DNA from 3 places in the Proteus columbae genome. Region 3 is predicted to be linked to each of the others. Evidence: predicted binding sites of a transcription regulator. Region 3 holds the regulator's gene; each other region holds the start of a gene.
The links. The regulator PurR, encoded in region 3, represses purine synthesis genes. The targets are predictions, from matches to a motif close to CANGCAAACGTTTGCNTG.
Positions count from the first base shown of each region.

Region 1: the regulator PurR is predicted to act here: its motif matches at 3,070-3,087, upstream of purE (5-(carboxyamino)imidazole ribonucleotide mutase).
Region 2: the regulator PurR is predicted to act here: its motif matches at 2,776-2,793, upstream of rbsD (D-ribose pyranase).

Region 1 is NZ_CP043925.1:3,023,641-3,030,636, reverse strand. Features, by position in the region: gene F1325_RS14265 (MFS transporter) at 9-1,286, opposite strand; gene purK (5-(carboxyamino)imidazole ribonucleotide synthase) at 1,410-2,477, opposite strand; gene purE (5-(carboxyamino)imidazole ribonucleotide mutase) at 2,474-2,995, opposite strand; gene F1325_RS14250 (UDP-2,3-diacylglucosamine diphosphatase) at 3,130-3,852, opposite strand; gene ppiB (peptidylprolyl isomerase B) at 3,865-4,359, opposite strand; gene cysS (cysteine--tRNA ligase) at 4,735-6,126, shown strand; gene F1325_RS14235 (hypothetical protein) at 6,216-6,659, opposite strand; gene fruK (1-phosphofructokinase) at 6,897-6,996, opposite strand, start outside.
Region 2 is NZ_CP043925.1:717,040-724,035, reverse strand. Features, by position in the region: gene ispA ((2E,6E)-farnesyl diphosphate synthase) at 1-521, shown strand, start outside; gene dxs (1-deoxy-D-xylulose-5-phosphate synthase) at 588-2,453, shown strand; gene rbsD (D-ribose pyranase) at 2,804-3,223, shown strand; gene rbsA (ribose ABC transporter ATP-binding protein RbsA) at 3,231-4,739, shown strand; gene rbsC (ribose ABC transporter permease) at 4,741-5,706, shown strand; gene rbsB (ribose ABC transporter substrate-binding protein RbsB) at 5,749-6,639, shown strand; gene rbsK (ribokinase) at 6,718-6,996, shown strand, end outside.
Region 3 is NZ_CP043925.1:1,774,440-1,781,435, forward strand. Features, by position in the region: gene F1325_RS08585 (riboflavin synthase subunit alpha) at 1-556, shown strand, start outside; gene cfa (cyclopropane fatty acyl phospholipid synthase) at 644-1,798, opposite strand; gene punC (purine nucleoside transporter PunC) at 2,104-3,321, opposite strand; gene punR (DNA-binding transcriptional activator PunR) at 3,440-4,342, shown strand; gene purR (HTH-type transcriptional repressor PurR) at 4,369-5,394, opposite strand; gene F1325_RS19560 (YnhF family membrane protein) at 5,663-5,746, shown strand; gene sodB (superoxide dismutase [Fe]) at 5,884-6,462, opposite strand; gene F1325_RS08620 (sulfite exporter TauE/SafE family protein) at 6,747-6,996, opposite strand, start outside.

The DNA.
Region 1 (6,996 bases), 1.2 Mb from region 3:
AGGTTTAATTACCTAGTTACTTTAGGTTCTTCTTGTTGCTTACTGGCATGCTGAAATTTAGGATAAACGGGTGGTTTCATAAACAGAGTGACCGCTAAAATCAGTAAAACAGGTATGGTTAAAATCAAGAATGCCGGTGTAAAACTACCTGAAATATCTTTGATTGCCCCAGCAAAGAAGGGAGCTAAACAAGCCAGTGTTGAAATTAAATTCATTACTGAAAATAGCTCAAGGTAAGGTGAGCGACCAAAATAGTTAGCAAGCAATATACTTGATGCCAAAAACGTCATGCCATAACCAATACCGACACAAACCGTAAATAAGATCAGGTAAACCCAAGAATTAGCCATACTTAGCGCAAGTAACCCTATGATGATAATACTTAAGCTTGCGATAAGTAATTTTTTAGGTTCTAACCATTCACCAATAGCTCCACCGGCTAAGCGCGAGAAAGCATTGATAAATGCCATACTACTTAATAGTGTCGCGGCAATAGTTTCACCAAAACCATTTTCAATAATATGTGCAACAGCAAAACTATTAACTGTGATCCCACACCATAAAAAGGCCGTGTAAGTCGCAGCAATAACATAAAATTGCCATGTTCTTAAAGCATGACGAGCTGTCCAAATCTCTTTAGTTTGATAGATACGTTTTGTGGTTTGAAGTTGGCTAATTTTTTTTGCGTGTTCTTGCTCTTTACTACCTTCGCGTAAAAATAAAATGGTGAGAAGAGTAACGACAGTGAGTGTGATTGCTGAAATAAGCCAGTGCATTCGCCATGTATGCCATAAATGGGTTGCTAAAAAGTAGATCCAAGGTCCAGCAACACCACCTAATCCACCAATGGTAAAATAGACACCAAAGGCAAAGGACTGTTTTTCAAATAAGCGAGAAATAACATAAGTGCCAGGTACGGTAGCTAGTAGCGTAAAACCAATACCTAACAGTGCAGTACCAAGAAAATAACGTGCAATGGTGTATGTTTCATAAAGAAAATAGAAACCACTGACAAAAATGATCAACCCAATAAGTAGTGTAAGGCGAACACTTAATTTACGGATCAGTAATGTAGGTAAAAAACTTGCAAGGCCGCAGGTTAATCCTAATAACGTAAAGCCAAGGCCTGCTTGAGTCCAGTTCCACTCTAGCTCGTTTATCATACTAGGAAGAACAACACCTAAAGAGGTAAATGTGGTTGCGGTAGCTAAAAAATACACAAAACCTAATAATATCAGCATACTCCACTGATAAGCGGGCCCAAAAATCTGTTGCTTGACTTGCATCCTGACTCCATCAAATGGGTGCAGTAACCTGAATAATCAGGAGAAAATAGCGAATAACAGACCTCTTTATCTGAGGTCTGTTCGTTTAAAGGCTATTATTCTCTAACTTTATGAGTCGGACTGCTAGCTTAATTTTTCTAAAGCCCATTTGATAGGGTACTGATAGGCATCATCGAGCATTGAGCTTAATGATTTTAGTGTCTCTTTCAGAGGGAGATTATCGCGGTACACAAGATTGAGATGCCCAACCTTACGTGCAGGGCGCACTTCTTTTTCATACCAATGTAAATGAACTAATGGCAATGAAAGCCATTGAGGATTGACATCAGTGCCAATCAAATTAACCATGACTGCCGGTTGGCAAACCTCAGGTTTTGGCATGGGTAAATCTAAAATTGCACGTAGATGTAATTCAAACTGGCTAATTGAGGCTCCATTTTGTGTCCAATGACCACTGTTATGAACTCGAGGAGCTAATTCGTTAATAAGTAATTTATTATCAACGATAAAGCACTCCATCGCCATTACACCAACATAATTGAGTTTATTAAGGATGGCAGTTAGCATTTTTTCTGCTGATTGTTGTAGTTCTGATGCAGGGGTTGGTAATGCAACACTCATGCGTAAGATGCCATCTTGATGAAGATTGTGTGTTAATGGATAAAAAACACAGTCACCATTGCTATTTCTCGCGCCCACTAGTGAAACTTCACCTGAAAAGGGAATGCCTTGTTCAACAATACACTCACCATAAATTTCAGCAGGTAATTGCTGTTCTTCACCGGGATGAATGCGCCATTGACCACGGCCGTCATAACCACCAATACGGCGCTTTACAATAATAAAATCACCCAGTTGAGCGAAGATATCAGACCATTGTGTTGGTGACGTTAATGGTTGCCAAGGTGCTGTTGCTAAGTCCAATTCATCGAGAAGTTGTTTTTGAGGCAATCTATCAGCAAGTAATGGAAAAATATCACGGTTTACAAAGTTAGTATGACGTTCTAACTCTTTGGTGAGTGCAGTTTCAGGCCAGCGCTCAATTTCAGCTGTGATTATACTTTTTTGATAGGGAACGGCTTCAGGCTCTGCATCTAATCCTACTGGATAAACCGCAATTCCTAAAGGCTCACCAGCTTGTCTTAGCATTCGCCCTAATTGACCATTTCCAAGAACACAAACTGGCTTCATAGTGCCTCCCTTGGATCTGGGTTATTTAATACATCGTCAGTTTGTGCTGTGCGCCATGCTGTTAGTGCTTCAAAAATAGCAGGTGAGTGTAACGCTAAAATTTGAGCGGCTAATAAAGCAGCATTGGCGGCGCCTGCTTTACCAATTGCTAATGTTCCTACAGGAATACCTTTTGGCATTTGTACAATAGAGTAAAGGCTATCAACACCGCTTAATGCTGCACTTTGAACAGGAACACCTAATACAGGAACGAGTGTTTTTGCTGCGAGCATACCCGGTAAATGGGCTGCACCACCCGCTCCTGCAATAATGACATCAAAGCCATTACTTTTTGCCTGTTCTGCAAAGCTAAATAGCTTATCAGGGGTACGGTGTGCAGAGACAATCTCAACATGATAAGGAAGTTGTAGTGCGTCTAGTACATCAGCGGCATGAGACATTGTTGTCCAGTCACTTTTAGAGCCCATTACAATGGCGATACGAGCGGAAGAGGTATTTAGACCAACTTGAGAAGACATTACTTAACTGCTCCTGTAAGCATAAACGGATATAGCCTAATAAACTGAGCATGATAGTATCACGCTAACACGCATAGGAAAACGTTTGCGTAAAGAAAAAACAGCCTTTTTATGAAGAAAATAAGCGAAACAACTTAAAAGGGAAAATGAATCAATTCTATTTTTTCAGCAGTCACTTTAAACATAGAACCTTCAGTATGCCAAGCACCTAATACACCACGATAATGTATTTTGTCATCAATGTTGACTGTATGAATTGCTGGGCGATGCGTATGACCGTGGATCATCCATTCTGTATTGAAATGTTTAAAAGTATCTATCACAGCCTGTGGATTCACATCCATAATGGCATCTGATTTGTACTGATTTTCGTGCTGGCTACGTGAGCGCATTTTGTCAGCGATACGCAGTCGAATAAATAGAGGCAGTAGTGAGAATAGGCGCTGAATAAATTTATTGTGTACTTTTTTACGATAGCGTTGATAAGCTTCATCGTCAGTACAAAGCGTATCACCATGTAAAATTAAGATACGGTGCTGTTCAATTTCGAGCACTTTTTCTTGTGGAAGTAAGGTGATACCACTCTCTTTTGCAAAACGAGAGCCAATTAAAAAATCACGATTTCCATGAATAAAATAGCAAGGCACTTCTGCCTTTTTTAACGTCATCAGAGCTTGAGCAATTTGTTGATGTAAAGGATTGGGATCATCATCACCTATCCAAAAATCAAAAAAGTCACCTAAGATATAAAGTGCTTTTGCATGAATGGCTTGTTCTTTTAAAAAGCGAAGAAAACCGGCAGTGATTGCCGGTTCATGTTCACTTAGATGCAGGTCTGCAATAAAAAGCGTACACATAAAAAGTGAGGCTTATTCGCTAACCGTGACACTTTTAATGACGATATCTTCACGAGGAACATCTTGGTGGAAACCACTACGACCAGTGGAAACCGCTTTAATTTTATCCACAACGTCCATGCCTTCAACAACTTCAGCAAAGACACAATATCCCCAACCATTTGCGTTTTCAGCACGGAAGTTTAAGAAATCGTTGTCTGCAACGTTGATAAAGAATTGAGCAGTAGCAGAATGTGGATCGTTTGTACGAGCCATTGCTAATGTACCGCGGTTGTTTGCTAGGCCATTGTTTGCTTCGTTTCTTACAGGTGCTTTGGTCGCTTTTTGGTTCATACCCGGTTCAAAGCCACCACCTTGGATCATAAAACCATTGATGACACGGTGGAAAATAGTGTTATCGTAGAATCCTTCTTTACAGTAGTCTAAAAAATTTTCTACGGTTGCAGGTGCTTTGTCTGCAAATGTATTAATCACGATATCGCCGTAATTGGTATGAAAAGTAACCATATTCAGATCCTAATATAATTTTAGCTTTACCCAGATTTGGGCATAAACAACAGTCCCGTTTTTATATCACAGTTGCCTAATTTAGTCAGTATGCATCTTTTTCTCGCTCTACTTTTTCTTGCTAAATAAATCAGTAATAGAAGGAAAAAACACTTTTCGCCAAAATTTAGCCAAATAATAGAAGTTTGATTGTTCGCTATCAACGATTGAACAGTGAAAATAAGCGCTAAGCAGAGTAAGATAAAAACCTTAATCTTGAGTTTGCTTTGTCTTCAAGATCCAATATCCTGATTAATATCATGTTATAGTAGTTGTTATTTTCTTTTATATAAAAACGTAATAAACACGTACAGTTGAAAACGGGAACGTCCACTGATGCTAAAGATTTTTAATACTCTCACTCGCCAAAAAGAAGAATTTAAACCTATCCATGCAGGAAAAATAGGTATGTACGTGTGTGGCATCACTATTTATGACTTATGCCATATTGGTCATGGACGTACATTTGTGGCTTTTGATGCCATAACCCGTTATCTGCGTTACTTAGGATACGATGTTAACTATGTTCGTAACGTAACTGATGTAGATGATAAAATCATCAAACGTGCGATTGAAAATAATGAAACATGTGAGCAATTAACCACTCGTATGTTAGCTGAAATGCACAAAGACTTTGATGCATTAAATATTGCTCGCCCTGATTCAGAGCCGCGTGCAACGCACCATATTGCAGAAATTATTGAATTAACAGAAGCGCTAATTAAACGTGGACATGCTTACGTTGCTGACAATGGCGATGTCATGTTTGCTATTGATACTGATCCTGATTATGGCTTACTTTCTCGCCAAGATTTAGAGCAACTACAAGCCGGTGCTCGAGTTGAAGTGGCTAACGTAAAACGCAATCCAATGGATTTCGTCTTATGGAAAATGTCCAAACCGGGTGAGCCAAGCTGGGAATCTCCGTGGGGAGACGGTCGCCCTGGTTGGCATATCGAATGTTCTGCGATGAATGGTAAAGAGTTAGGACATCATTTTGATATTCATGGTGGCGGCTCAGACTTAATGTTCCCTCATCATGAAAATGAAATAGCGCAATCAACTTGTGCCCATGATGGTCCTTATGTTAATTACTGGATGCACTCTGGTATGGTGATGGTAGACAAAGAAAAAATGTCTAAATCACTTAATAACTTTTTTACTATTCGTGATGTATTGGCTTATTACGATGCTGAAACAGTGCGTTACTTTTTATTATCAGGCCATTATCGTAGCCAACTTAACTACACGGAAGAAAACTTAAAACAGGCTCGTACTGCATTAGAGCGCCTCTATACTTCATTACGTGGCACTGATGCAAATGCTCAACCAGTAGGTGGCGAAGTGTTTGAAGCGCAATTTATTGACGCTATGAACGATGATTTCAATACACCAGAAGCCTATTCAGTCTTGTTTGATTTAGCACGTGAAGTTAATCGTCTAAAATCGGTTGATATGAATGCGGCGAATGGCTTAGCCGCAGTGTTACGTAAGCTTGCTAAAGTATTAGGTTTGTTAGAGCAAGAGCCTGAGCACTTCTTACAAAGTGGTGCTAAAGCGGATGATGCTGGTGAAGTTGAAAAAATTGAATCATTAATTCAACAGCGTAATGATGCTCGTAAAAATAAAGATTGGGCGGCAGCTGATGTTGCTCGTGACGCGTTAACAGCGATGGGGATTGTTTTAGAAGATGGTCCTCAAGGAACAGCTTGGCGTCGTAATAACTAATACGACAATTGAGTAATAACACTTAATGCGTGTTTAATATAAAAATATCGGATATTTAATATCCGATATTTTTTTGTTTGATGATTAACTTATTGACTAATAATACTTGTTTCTCTTTCGCTATCTTTTTGTTTATCTTCAAAATAAGCAATTACGTTTTCAGAGAAAAAGAGTCGATGCGTTAAGATAACGATAATAGAAAAAACAACAAAGCTAACTTCAGACATATTTGTTAATGACATCGAAATACTAAGTATAAAAAAGAGCGAAATAGATAAACATACCCATGAAATTTTTAAAAAAGAGTAAGCATTTCTACTATTTCTAGCTAGTTTTATCCATACTGTAACTTGCATTATCATTGTTATAATTAGACACAGCATGATGAACAATCCCACTAGCATTGTTTGGCCGCCACCCATTGCCATTGCTAATAAATAAATCGGAGCCCCAGCAACTAATATAAATAAACTTACACCCAAAAATAATACTGAAATAACTTGTATCCATAAAAGTACTATGGGCCTTTCCATAAACTCTCCTAAAAACAGAAATAAGTTTTTATTGGCTTTAGAATATCTTTATTAAATTTTATTAAAGTGAAATTTATCGAATAAATAGAAAAAATAAAGTTTGATTTAATAATAAATAAATATTAATCAATTAAAGAGATTCTATTTTGGATTTTTTATAACCCAGCGTTAATATATTTAATTGAAGCAGTGATAATTCTACTTAATATTATTCAATTTACCACTGGGTGTTATTACTTATAATTTTAGAGGGGTTAATTCGACTTCAGCCATCATTTTTGCTAATTGTTCGCGATCATGAATACCAACATTGGTTTGGCTTACAGCAAGTGCAGAA
Region 2 (6,996 bases), 1.1 Mb from region 3:
AAAATCCAATGCCTGATGTTGCAATGGCTGATCGTGTTGCAATGATTTCTGAATTAGCAACAGCCAGCGGGCTTGCAGGTATGTGTGGCGGTCAGGCTCTTGATCTTGAAGCCGAAGATAAATCGATTGACCTCGCATCTCTTGAAAAAATCCATTTACACAAAACAGGTGCATTAATTCGTGCAGCTGTTCGCTTAGGCGCATTTAGTGCTGGCTCAAAAGGCCATGATGTATTACCCGCACTAGATAAATATGCCCACTCTATTGGCCTTGCATTTCAAGTACAAGATGACATTTTAGATGTCATTGGCAGTACGGAAGAAACTGGGAAACGTCAAGGTAGCGACCAAGAGTCAGGAAAAAGCACGTATCCAGCACTCCTTGGATTAGAGCAAGCTCAAAAGAAAGCACAGGAATTGTATAACGAAGCACTGGATGCCTTAGCGTTTCTTGAGCAATACGAGTACGATACGACCACGCTTAAACAATTAGCGAGTTTTATCGTCGAACGGAAAAACTAATAAAAAATAAAGAGAGCAGCTTACCTGTTCTTTCCCTATTACAAGTGATTAATTAATAGGCATCACATGAGCATTGATATCGAAAAATATCCCACATTGGCGTTGGTTGAAACACCAGAAGATTTGCGCCTGTTACCAAAAGAGAGTTTGCCTAAACTCTGTGATGAGCTAAGGCTATTTCTTCTTAACAGTGTCAGCCGCTCAAGTGGTCACTTCGCCTCAGGTTTAGGTGCTATTGAGTTAACGGTTGCTCTTCATTACGTCTATAAAACCCCTTTTGATAACCTGATTTGGGATGTTGGTCATCAGGCCTATCCTCATAAGATCTTAACGGGTCGCCGTGACCGCATTGATACTATCCGTCAAAAGAATGGGTTACACCCCTTCCCTTGGCGAGAAGAGAGTGAATACGACAAACTTTGTGTTGGTCACTCTTCAACCTCTATCAGTGCAGGTTTAGGTATGGCTGTCGCCGCCGAACAAGAAAAGCTGAACAGAAAAACAGTTTGTGTGATTGGTGATGGGGCAATTACTGCGGGTATGGCTTTTGAAGCAATGAATCACGCAGGAGATATTGAACCAGATATGCTCGTTGTACTTAATGACAATGAGATGTCGATTTCAGAAAACGTTGGTGCATTGAATAATCACCTTGCGCAATTGTTATCTGGCAAACTGTATACCACCTTGCGTGAAGGTGGAAAAAAAGTCTTCTCAGGTATTCCACCCATTAAAGAATTACTGAAAAAGACAGAGGAACATATCAAAGGCATGGTTGTCCCAGGCACCATGTTTGAAGAGTTGGGTTTCAACTATATCGGTCCTGTTGATGGCCACGATGTTATTGCGTTAGTACAGACATTAACTAACATGCGTGATCTAAAAGGCCCTCAGCTTCTGCATATTATGACTAAAAAAGGTCGTGGATATGCGCCTGCTGAGCGTGATCCAATTAGCTGGCACGCAGTCCCTAAATTTGATCCACAAACTGGGACATTACCTAAAAGCCCTAATGCACGACCTACATTTTCCAAAATTTTTGGTGACTGGTTATGTGAAGAAGCCTCAACTGATCCAAAACTCATGGCAATTACCCCAGCTATGCGTGAAGGCTCTGGTATGGTGCGTTTCTCAAAGGAATACCCTTCACAATACTTTGATGTTGCGATCGCAGAACAACATGCCGTTACCTTTGCAGCAGGTTTAGCAATTGGGGGTTATAAGCCGATTGTTGCTATCTACTCAACATTCTTACAACGCGCTTACGACCAAGTGATCCACGACATTGCCATTCAAAAACTGCCTGTTTTATTTGCTATTGATCGTGGTGGTATTGTGGGAGCAGATGGTCAAACTCACCAAGGTGCTTTTGACCTCTCATTCTTACGCTGCATTCCTAATATGGTCATTATGGCGCCAAGTGATGAAAATGAGTGTCGCCAAATGCTTCACACAGGTTATCACTATCAAGATGGTCCTGTTGCCGTACGCTATCCAAGAGGCTCTAGTGTTGGTGCACAATTGCAACCACTTAGTCCACTACCTATGGGTAAAGGTATTATTCGTCGCCAAGGCAAAGGTATTGCGATTTTAAACTTTGGTACATTACTACCAGAAGCGTTAGAAGTTGCTAAAAAACTTGATGCAACTGTGGCTGATATGCGTTTTATCAAGCCTCTTGATAAATCACTTATCCTTTCTCTGGCTGAACAGCATGATATGTTGGTAACGCTAGAAGAAAATGCCATTATGGGTGGTGCTGGCAGTGGCGTAAACGAGTTACTCATGCAAGAACGTTGCTTAATACCTGTCCTAAACTTAGGTATACCTAATCTGTTTGTACCACAAGGTGGACAAGAAGAGATCAGATCTGACTTAGGATTAGATGCAGAAGGTATTGAGAAATCAATTAAGGCTTATCAAGCTAACTAATTGAATTAAAATGATTAAAAAACCTCTCCTAATTAACCACAGGAGAGGTTAATGTATTTCTAGGCTGTGATTTATCTACTTTTATCATACTGGTTTACATTTCCACACCCCATATTGTCGCCTTTATTACAACCTTGTCCATCATCACATTTTTATGAAATTCACTGAAAATAACCTCTTTCTTTCTTGAATCCATTCAGCGTTAATTTATTCAATCAGTTAGATTTTTCTTTCTTTTTGTTTGCCAACGAAACGTTTCGATCACGCTCACAATATGAATAAATCAAACTTGTTTTCCCACCTTTCTTTTCTACTATGTAGACAGCGAAACGTTTCGCTGAGGAGGAAACATGAAAAAAGGTGTATTACTTAATAGTCCTATTTCGAGTGTAATTTCACGTTTAGGACACACTGACAAAATCACTATTGCAGATGCTGGATTACCTATTCCCTCCTCTGTTGAACGAATTGATCTTGCTCTCACTCAAGGTATTCCTGACTTTATGTCAGTCTTACAAACCGTTACCCATGAAATGCAAATCGAAGCGGTGATGCTGGCGGAAGAAATTAAAACCATCAATCCCTCTCTGTTTAATGAAATCCTCTCTTATCTCAATTTATTAGAACAAGAGCAGAAGAAACCTATTCAAATAATGTATGTTTCACATGAAGCATTCAAAAAGCAACTTACTGAAAATAAAGCTGTTATTAGAACCGGTGAATGTACGCCTTATGCCAATATTGTGTTGTTTTCTGGTGTGACTTTTTGAGGGCAATATGGAACCTTTACTTGAACTTAAAGATATTGATAAGTCATTCCCTGGTGTAAAAGCACTATCAGGTGCCACACTTCGAATTTATCCCGGTAGAGTAATGGCACTCGTAGGTGAAAACGGGGCAGGCAAATCAACACTAATGAAAGTGCTGACTGGGATCTATAAAAAAGATTCGGGTGAAGTCATTTATCAAGGCGAAAGCTGTGCTTTCAATGGTCCCAAAACTTCCCAAGAAGCAGGAATAGGCATTATTCACCAAGAGCTTAACCTTATTCCAGAATTAACCATCGCAGAAAATATCTTCTTAGGTCGTGAGTTTACTCGTGCTTTTGGCGCTATCGATTGGAAGAAAATGTATGTAGAGGCTGATAAGTTATTAGCCCGATTAAACCTTGCTTACAGTAGTCACCGTTTAGTGTCTGAATTATCGATTGGTGATCAGCAAATGGTAGAAATCGCCAAGGTTCTTAGCTTTGGCTCAAAAGTCATCATCATGGATGAGCCAACAGATGCGTTAACCGATACTGAAACAGAATCTCTATTTAACGTTATTCGTGAACTAAGAGATCAAGGTTGTGGCATTGTTTATATCTCACATCGTCTAAAAGAGATCTTTGAGATTTGTGATGACGTGACTGTACTGCGAGACGGCCAGTTTATTGGTGAAAAACCTGTCGCCTCATTAAAAGAAGACACTCTGATTGAAATGATGGTGGGTCGTAAGTTAGAAGACCAATACCCTCGTATTAATATCCCTCAAGGAAAAACCAAACTTAACGTCATTAACCTCAGTGGCGAAGATGTTCATGATGTCAGTTTCTCATTACATGAAAGCGAAATTCTGGGCATTTCTGGATTAATGGGCGCGGGTCGTACTGAGTTAATGAAAATTATCTACGGCGCATTACCTAAAACCAATGGCACTGTTGAATTAGATGGTAAACCCTGCCAAATCAAAAAGCCGGTTGAAGGATTGGAACAAGGCATTGTTTACATTTCTGAAGATAGAAAGCGTGATGGTTTAGTGCTTGGCATGTCGGTAAAAGAAAATATGTCTCTGACAGCCCTTCGCTATTTTAGCCGCGGTATGGGTGTACTTAATCATAAAGAAGAGCAACTCACTGTCGGTGATTTTATTAAATTATTCAATATAAAAACCCCTTCAATGGATCAAACGATTGGCTTTTTATCTGGGGGAAATCAACAAAAAGTGGCTATCGCAAGAGGTCTAATGACTCGCCCTAAAGTGCTTATTCTTGATGAACCCACTCGTGGCGTTGATGTGGGCGCTAAAAAAGAAATTTATCAGCTAATTAATAAATTTAAACAAGAAGGATTAAGCATCATTTTAATTTCTTCTGAAATGCCTGAGGTAATGGGAATGAGTGACCGTATTCTGGTTATGCATGAAGGTCGTATTAGTGGTGAGTTTTCCGCTCACAATGTCACACAAGAAATGCTAATGGCAGCGGCTGTTGGTAAACAATATGACGCTAAAGTAGGAGTTTGATATGAGCACGAATTCAATTCCAGCGTCAAAACGTTGGTTCTCAAAAGCTTGGCTATTAGAGCAAAAATCGCTGATTGCATTGCTACTTCTGATTGTTGTGGTTTCCACACTCAGCCCTAATTTTTTTACCTTAAACAATATTTTCAACATTCTCCAACAAACATCGGTTAACGCCATTATGGCAGTTGGAATGACGCTAGTTATTTTAACATCTGGTATCGACTTATCTGTTGGTTCATTGCTTGCATTAACAGGTGCCGTTGCCGCTTCTATGGTGGGTGCGGATGTTAATGCGCTTGTTGCTGTTGTTGGCGCATTGGCATTAGGTGCCGCTATTGGTGGTGTAACAGGAATTATCGTTGCTAAAGGTAAAGTTCAAGCCTTTATTGCTACGTTAGTCATGATGTTATTACTGCGCGGTGTTACTCGCGTTTATACCGATGGTAGCCCTATTAATACCGGATTTAGTGATAATGCCGATCTGTTTAGTTGGTTTGGTATTGGTCGCCCATTTGGCATTCCAACGCCAATTTGGCTCATGATGATTGTCTTCTTAAGTGCATGGTATTTATTACATCACACCCGTTTAGGTCGCTATATCTATGCATTAGGGGGTAATGAATCTGCCACTCGCTTATCGGGTATTAGCGTCGATAAAATCAAAATCATCGTTTATTCATTATGTGGTTTATTAGCAGCCCTTGCGAGTGTCATTGAAGTTGCTCGACTTTCATCAGCACAACCAATGGCAGGTAATGGTTATGAGCTAGATGCTATTGCTGCCGTTGTTCTCGGTGGTACCAGTCTTGCAGGCGGTAAAGGTCGTATTATCGGTACATTAATTGGTGCACTTATTCTAGGATTCTTAAATAATGCACTGAATTTATTAGGAATATCATCAAACTATCAAATGATAGTAAAAGCGGTGGTCATCTTACTTGCTGTTTTGGTAGATAACAAAAAATAACTCTCTATTCTCTTAATCCGAACCCCGACAGGAACTTATATTATGAAACTCAAAAAAATGGCAACACTTCTTTCTGTTGTTGCATTAAGCGCCACAATCAGCGCTAACGCATTGGCAAAAGAATCAATCGCGCTTGTTATCTCAACACTAAACAACCCTTTCTTTGTCACAATGAAAGACAGTGCACAGAAAGAGGCAAATAGATTAGGTTACGACCTTGTTGTTCTAGATTCTATGGACAACCCGGCTAAAGAGCTTGCTAACGTGCAAGATCTCACCGTAAAAGGCACACGTTTAATGCTTATTAATCCGACAGATTCAGATGCTGTGGGGAATGCAGTTATTTTAGCCAATAAAGCTAAAATCCCAGTTATCACCCTAGACCGTGTTGCAAACAAAGGTGAAGTCGTCAGCCACGTTGCTTCAGATAATCGCCTTGGCGGTAAAATGGCAGGTGATTATATTGCTGAAAAAGTCGCTAATGACGCCAAAGTTATTCAACTAGAAGGGATCACAGGAACATCTGCATCTCGTGAACGTGGTGAAGGTTTTAAACAAGCCGTTGATGCCCATAAACTGAATGTACTTGCAAGCCAACCTGCTGATTTTGACCGCACCAAAGGTCTTAACGTGATGCAAAATCTGTTAACTGCGTATCCTGCTGTTCAAGCTGTTTTTGCACAAAATGATGAAATGGCATTAGGTGCATTACGTGCATTGCAAACTGCTGGTCGTACCGATGTATTAGTGATTGGTTTCGATGGTACAGATGATGGGATCAAAGCGGTAAACCGTGGCATGTTAGGTGCAACCATTGCTCAACGCCCAGATCAAATTGGTATTATCGGTATTCAAACTGCAGATAAAATTCTCAAAGGCGAGAAAGTGGATGCAACAATCCCTGTCGAGCTTGAGTTAGTTATAAAAAAATAACAACAACAAATACCACGGAGTGATATTGCTCCGTGGTGGCTTTAATCATTAAAACACGTTTTCACAAGGATAAAGGCTATGACGACACCTCGCCTTGCTGTTCTAGGTAGCATCAATGTTGACCACATTATGAATATTTCACAATTTCCAAAACCTGGTGAAACCATTATTGGTCATCAATACAAAATAGCCTTTGGTGGTAAAGGTGCAAATCAAGCAGTCGCTTGCGGTCGTAGTGGCGCCGATATTACCTTTATTGCTTGTGTCGGTGATGATGCAATTGGTAGTGAAATCATTGCTCAACTGAAAACAGATAATATTCATATTAATGCAATTAGTATTATTCCGCAGACACCA
Region 3 (6,996 bases):
TGCTTCTGTTGCAAATAATGGTTGCTGTTTAACGGTCACTAAAATTGAAGGTACACATATTAGCTTTGATTTGGTGAAAGAGACATTACGTTTAACTAACCTTGGTGAATTAAAAGTCGGCTCCGAAGTAAATATTGAACGTGCGGCTAAGTATGGTGATGAAATTGGCGGGCATGTGATGTCTGGTCATATTGTAACAACTGCCGAAGTTGCCAAAATCATTACCTCAGAAAATAATCTACAAATATGGTTTCGTATCTTTGATAAAGCATTAATGAAGTATATTTTACACAAAGGTTTTATTGGTATTGATGGAATAAGCTTAACTGTGGGCGATGTGGTGAATAACCGTTTTTGTGTCCATTTAATTCCAGAAACTCGAGATAGAACAACATTAGGTCGTAAGCGCCTTGGTGATAAAGTCAATATTGAGCTTGATCCTCAAACTCAAGCGATTGTCGATACAGTAGAGCGCGTTATGGCACAACAAGCACAGCAACAAGCTTTATTTGCAACACAACAAATTGAAAATAAAGAACAAGCTTCACACAATTAATGATTAATGTTGTTGTTCTTAAAAGAGAACCAAAGAAAAAGCCAGTTTATCAATCAAACTGGCTTTTCTCTTGTTATAAAAAAATAATTAACGAGGGATCTGTAAACCGCCAATATGGCCTTTAGGGCTTAGTACTATTTGCCATAACTGAATATCTCTGGCACGAAATGCGCCAGCACAGGCATTAAGATAATAGCTAAACATACGTTTAAAACGCGGTGTGTAGTTAGATTCAATATTCGGCCAACACGCTAAAAAACGCTGATACCATGCCATTAATGTTTTATCGTAATCAGCGCCAAAGTTATGCCAATCTTCCATCACAAATTTATTGTCCATTGCATGAGCAATTTTTTGAATAGACGGTAAACACCCATTAGGAAAGATATATTTGCTTATCCAGCTATCTACATTCACTTTATCGCGGTTAGAACCAATGGTGTGCAATAAAAACAGACCATCTTCTTTTAAATTATGACGAACTACATCAAAATAAGTTGCATAATTTTTAGGCCCAACGTGTTCGAACATCCCCACTGAAACTATGCGATCAAATTTTTCATGTAAATCACGATAGTCTTCTAAAATAATATTAACATCAAGTCCTTGGCATCGAGCTTGTGCTAGTTTTTGTTGCTCAACAGAAATGGTGACACCCGTAACAGATACGCCAAAGTATTTGGCTGCGTAGCCTGCTAGTCCACCCCAGCCACAGCCAATATCCAATAAGGTCATACCTGGCTTTAAATCTAATTTTCGGCAAATTAAATCTAATTTATGCTCTTGGGCTTGGGCTAAATTATCTGCATTTTTCCAGTAACCACAGGAATATTGCATATTAGGATCAAGCATGGCGGTAAATAGATCATTACCAAGATCGTAATGCTCTTTACCTACCATCCATGCGCGTTTTTGTGTTTGCAGATTAAAAAGGCGGGCTGTCGCAATCTTGAAAATATCACGTAGATTTTGTGGGAGCTTATTTTCAAGACCAGCACGTAAGACTTTATGAAAGAATATATCCAGCCGCTCACAATCCCACCAACCATCCATATAACTTTCGCCGAGACCTAATGAGCCTTGCTGTAATACTCTTTTATAAAAATTCTGATTATGAACCTGAATATCATAAGGTTCTGAACCATTAATTCGAATATCTGTGTGAGCTAACAGTTCTATTACGATCTTTTCATAAGGATCGTTGGAGGTCTTTCGGCCTTCTTCTACACAAGATGTACTCATATACTCTCCGCGTAAACTAAGCGGGTTTTGAAACATAAAGCTAAGAAAGGATGTGTACAGATTGATAGTATTAAAATGGTATTGTGTTCATTATGAATTGAACGAATAGAATTAATAAAACAACTAATCTGACATAATCAGCAAATAATCTGTTTAATGTCTCAAAATCCGAAAGAAAAATAAACAAAACGCTATTACAGCGTATAGGTAAGTATAGAGACGTAGCATATTTTTCTCTAGAAAAGAAAAAGGCCATTTTTTATAAAATGGCCTTTTTAAGATGATTCTTAAAATAAGGAGAGCGATTATTCTGCGGTTTGAATCGTGTGCTTGGTAACAGATTTATTGCGCTGAATAAAGTAGCCAACCGCCATTGGAATTGCTGTTAACGCCATAATTGCAGTGGTGTTAATCAGAGGTTGTTGGCTGATAAATGCGGACACAATAAAACTTGCTAAGCTACAAAGACCCAGTTGAAGTGCATTTTGTAATGCAGCTGCTTTACCACTAATTTCAGGGTAAGCAGATAAAGCATTAGATACTGCGATTGGATATGATGCACCATTCATTGCAGCCATAATACAGAATGGAATTAAAATAGTCGTTAATGTTGGCTCAGTAAATTTAGCAACAAGGTATAACGCAGTCATACTGACAGCATAACCAATTAACAACAGTGGCAGTAGCGTTTTACCTGTCATTTTTGACAGTAAAATACGACAGCCATAACCACCTACCATAAATGCAATAGTTTGTGGAATATAACTTAAACCGATATCCTGTGGAGAGTAGCCCATCTTTTCAAGAATGATTGGTGAGCCAGCTAACCAAGCAAAGAAACCTGCACTACAAGAAGCGTAAACTAATACGTTACCTGTGTAGAGAGGGGATTTTAGTAAAGTCGTAAATGAAGCGGTAGATTGGTTTTCATCAGTGACTGATTTTTGTTTAATGTTTTTTAGCATTAATGTCGGTAACATTAGAACTAATGTTACAGCCATTAACACCATGAAAATCATACGCCAGCCACCGTGATTTAATAACGAAGCACCGATTAAAGGTGCAAGTGCTGGTGATAATGCAACCAGTGGCATAATTAAAGCAAAAACGTGCTGAGCGCGAGATTCATCAAAACGGTCGATGACAAGAGCTTGCCAAATAACAGCGGCAGAGCAAACGCCGAAAGCTTGTAGGAAGCGCATAGCAAGTAAGCCAGTTGCACTCTCAACCCACAGCATACCAAGACAGCCTAAAGAGAAAAGGCTTAAACCAATAAGTAGAATAGGCTTACGACCGACTTTGTCAGAAAGAGGTCCCCAAAGTAATTGAGCAACAGCAAAGCCAAATAAAAAGATACTTAAGCTATTACTAATAGCACCTTCGCTGATAGAGAGTTCACGCTGCATCATACCAAATGCAGGTAAGTACATATCAATAGCTAAGTAACCTAGCATACTCAAACCCGCTAGGTACACCATAAAGCTCATAGGTGTTTTTGATTGTGTGGAAGTTTTAGAATTCATTTTATTTTCTATGCTATGTGATGTAGAACATTTTATGTATTGTAACTAAGACCTATTTTACTTGTGAAACGGGAATATTTGGTTAATGCTGTGAAAAATTTTCAAAGGAATAAACTCTATGTGGTCAGAATACTCTTTAGAAGTTGTTGATGCAGTTGCAAGAACAGGAAGTTTTAGCTCCGCTGCTCAAGAATTGCACAGAGTGCCATCCGCCGTTAGTTACACTGTTCGGCAATTAGAGGAATGGCTTGCCGTTCCTTTGTTTGAGCGCCGTCACCGTGATGTAGAATTAACCGATGCAGGTAAAATTTTCATCAAAGAAGCACGATCTGTTATCAAAAAAATGAATGACACTCGGCATCTTTGTCAACAAGTTTCTAATGGGTGGCGCGGTCAATTTAGTATAGCAGTTGATTGCATTGTTAAACCTGAAAGAACACAACAACTTATTCTCGATTTCTACCGCCATTTTCCTGATATTGAGCTGTATGTCTACCCTGAAGTGTTTAATGGCGTATGGGACTCCTTAGTTAATGGTCGTGTTGATTTAGCGATTGGTGCAACAAGAGCCTCACCAATTGGTGAACGTTATAGTTTTAGAGATATGGGATTTATGCCTTGGCGCTGTGTTTGTCATGTTGATCACCCTTTAGCGAAAGCACAACATCCATTAACGGATGATGAGATGCGACCTTATCCAAGTTTATGCTTAGAAGATACTTCACGCAGTTTACCAAAGCGTGACACTTGGGCGCTAAATAATCAGCGTAGAATGGTTGTTCCGACATGGGATATGGGGCTTGAATGCTTGTTAGCGGGATTATGCGTAGGAATGGTGCCTTGGCATCGTGCTGAACCTTTAATTGAACAAGGTAAGCTGGTTACTTTACAACTGGCACAACCATTGCCAGACAGCCCATGCTGCCTGACGTGGGTCGATAAAAGTGAATCACCCGCTTTGACATGGTTGTTAGATTATCTTGGAGATAGCCAAACCTTAAATGAGGAATGGCTTCGCTAGAAATCAGATAGCCGAATAAATCTGAATTAACGACGGTAGTCAATAAAAGGACCGTCAGCAACTGAACGGCGCTCAACTAATCGTGGATGAACTTCGATTGTTTGGGCGTCTTCGCGTTTGTTGACGATGCGATCAAGCAACATTGACAAAGCCATTTGACCTAAACGCTCTTTTGGCTGGTGGACTGTGGTTAATGCTGGCGTAAAATAACGCGCATTACGAATATTGTCGTAACCCACAATGGAAATATCGAAAGGAACACGTAAACCTAGCTCATCAGCGGCACAAATTGCGCCCATTGCCATCACATCACCACCACAAAAAACAGCAGTAGGGCGATGTTTTTGATTTAGCATCTGATACATGGCTTTATAACCAGATTCTGGCTCAAAGTCGCCTTGTACAATCCACTCATCTTTTACTGTGATTTTTGCTTCTTCCATGGCTTTTAAGAAACCTTGTAAGCGACCACCACCGGTATTACGTTCTAATGGACCAGGGATAATACCAATATCACGATGACCACGTTCAATAAGGTAACGACCCGCAATATAGCCACCATGAAAAGCATTATCGATAATCGTATCGGTAAAGTCACCACGCGCCTTACCCCAATCCATGACAACCATTGGAATATTACGATAGCCTTCTAACAGTGTCAGAAGGTGATCGGGGTATTCAGAACACATGACTAATAACCCATCAACACGTTTTTGTGCCAGCATCGCTAAATAGGCTTTTTGTTTATCGAGGTTATTATGTGAATTACATAAAATCAGTGTGTAGCCTTTGCTATAACAACTATTTTCAACAGCTTCAATCACTTCAGCAAAGTAAGGAGCTTCACTGGACGTGGCTAACAGGCCAATAGATTTGGTGTGATTGACTTTTAAACTACGCGCAACGGCACTAGGCGAATAATTTAATTCTTTTATAGCGGCCCAAACTGCTGCCCGTGTGTTCTCAGCAACAAAACGTGTTTTGTTGATCACATGAGAAACAGTCGTGGTTGATACGCCTGCGCGTTTTGCCACGTCTTTTATTGTTGCCATGGTGTGGAAAACTCCTGACCTTCATTGGTCTCTTTTATCTAATTTTATGGTTTAACTGCCAGTATAGTCATACATAGGGCAAACACTGGCAATAATTTAGCGATTAGCTGTGAATTTTGTATGATCTAGCTCAAAAGTGAAAGTATTAATCAATGTTATAAATTGTGCACTAGTCGCTATTTTAGCAAATTTTGATATGTGATAATAATTAACCATGACAAGGTTATGGTTAAAAAAGTGTATTATAATCATTTTGAGGGAGAAATAGATGGATACGGATCTGAAATTTGGTTTGAGTACAGCAGTAGCAGCGCTTGTTATGATTGTTTTATTTTCGACTATGTTGTTCTAATCACTGCTTTATAGAATATCCGATCAATTTAAATAATAGATTATCGAATATCTGAATATAACAAAGGGCTCAAGGCCCTTTGTTATTTTGTCACCAAAAATGAATCTCAATCACTCACCTTTGATTATCAAGCTCAATTAAGCAAGGTTAGCTTCAACAAATGACCAGTTAACCAGTGCCCAGAACTCTTCTAAATATTTAACGCGCGCATTACGGTAGTCGATGTAGTAAGCATGTTCCCATACGTCTACTGTTAACAGTGGTTTGTCTGCGCCTGAAACTGGAGTAGCAGCATTAGACGTGTTAACAATCGCAACTGAACCGTCTGCTTTTTTAACTAACCAAGTCCAACCTGAACCGAAGTTTTTAGCTGCCGCATCATTAAATTGCTTTTTGAACTCTTCAAAAGAGCCGAATGCTTTGTTGATAGCATCAGCAACTTTACCTGTTGGTGCGCCGCCTGCATTTGGTGCTAAACAGTTCCAGTAGAAAGTGTGGTTCCATACTTGAGCTGCATTATTAAAGATACCACCATCAGTAGATTTGATGATTTCTTCTAAGGATTTGCTTTCTAAATCAGTACCTTTAACCAGGTTATTTAAATTGGTTACGTAAGTTTGGTGGTGTTTGCCGTAGTGATATTCTAAAGTTTCTTTAGAGATGTGTGGCTCAAGAGCATCTAACGCATAAGGTAATTTTGGTAATTCGAAAGACATTGCGTACTCCTTTAAACTATCTATTTCGGGTTTTGTGCCTGAAATCATTCCATCAAAATCATTTGAATTGATAGAATGAGGCAAATGAATCACTAAGTTGTTACTATTTTGCTAATTATTTTAACAAAAATCTGCTGAAATAACAGCTAAATATCTTTTATCTATAGTTATAAGCCATATAGATTAATTATACTCATAAGAGTATATCCCACAGAGCAACTCGTAAAGCAGTAAAATATCGACTGTGTTTAGAGCCTATATCCTCTGATTGTTGCATTTTCTGCTTACTCTATCATCAGTGTATACATCATTTTCACTACGACTAAGAATAGAAATAATGCAAATATTTGGCGAACTCTTGGAATAGGTAGGCGATAAGCAACTTTTACACCGACAGGGGCGAAGAGAATGCTGGTAATGCTTATTCCAATAAAGGCAGGTAAATAAACAAAGCCTAAATAATAGTCATCAATATTTGTTTGATTCCAACCATAGATAATACCCATGATTGTGCCAATGGAAGCGATGATGACA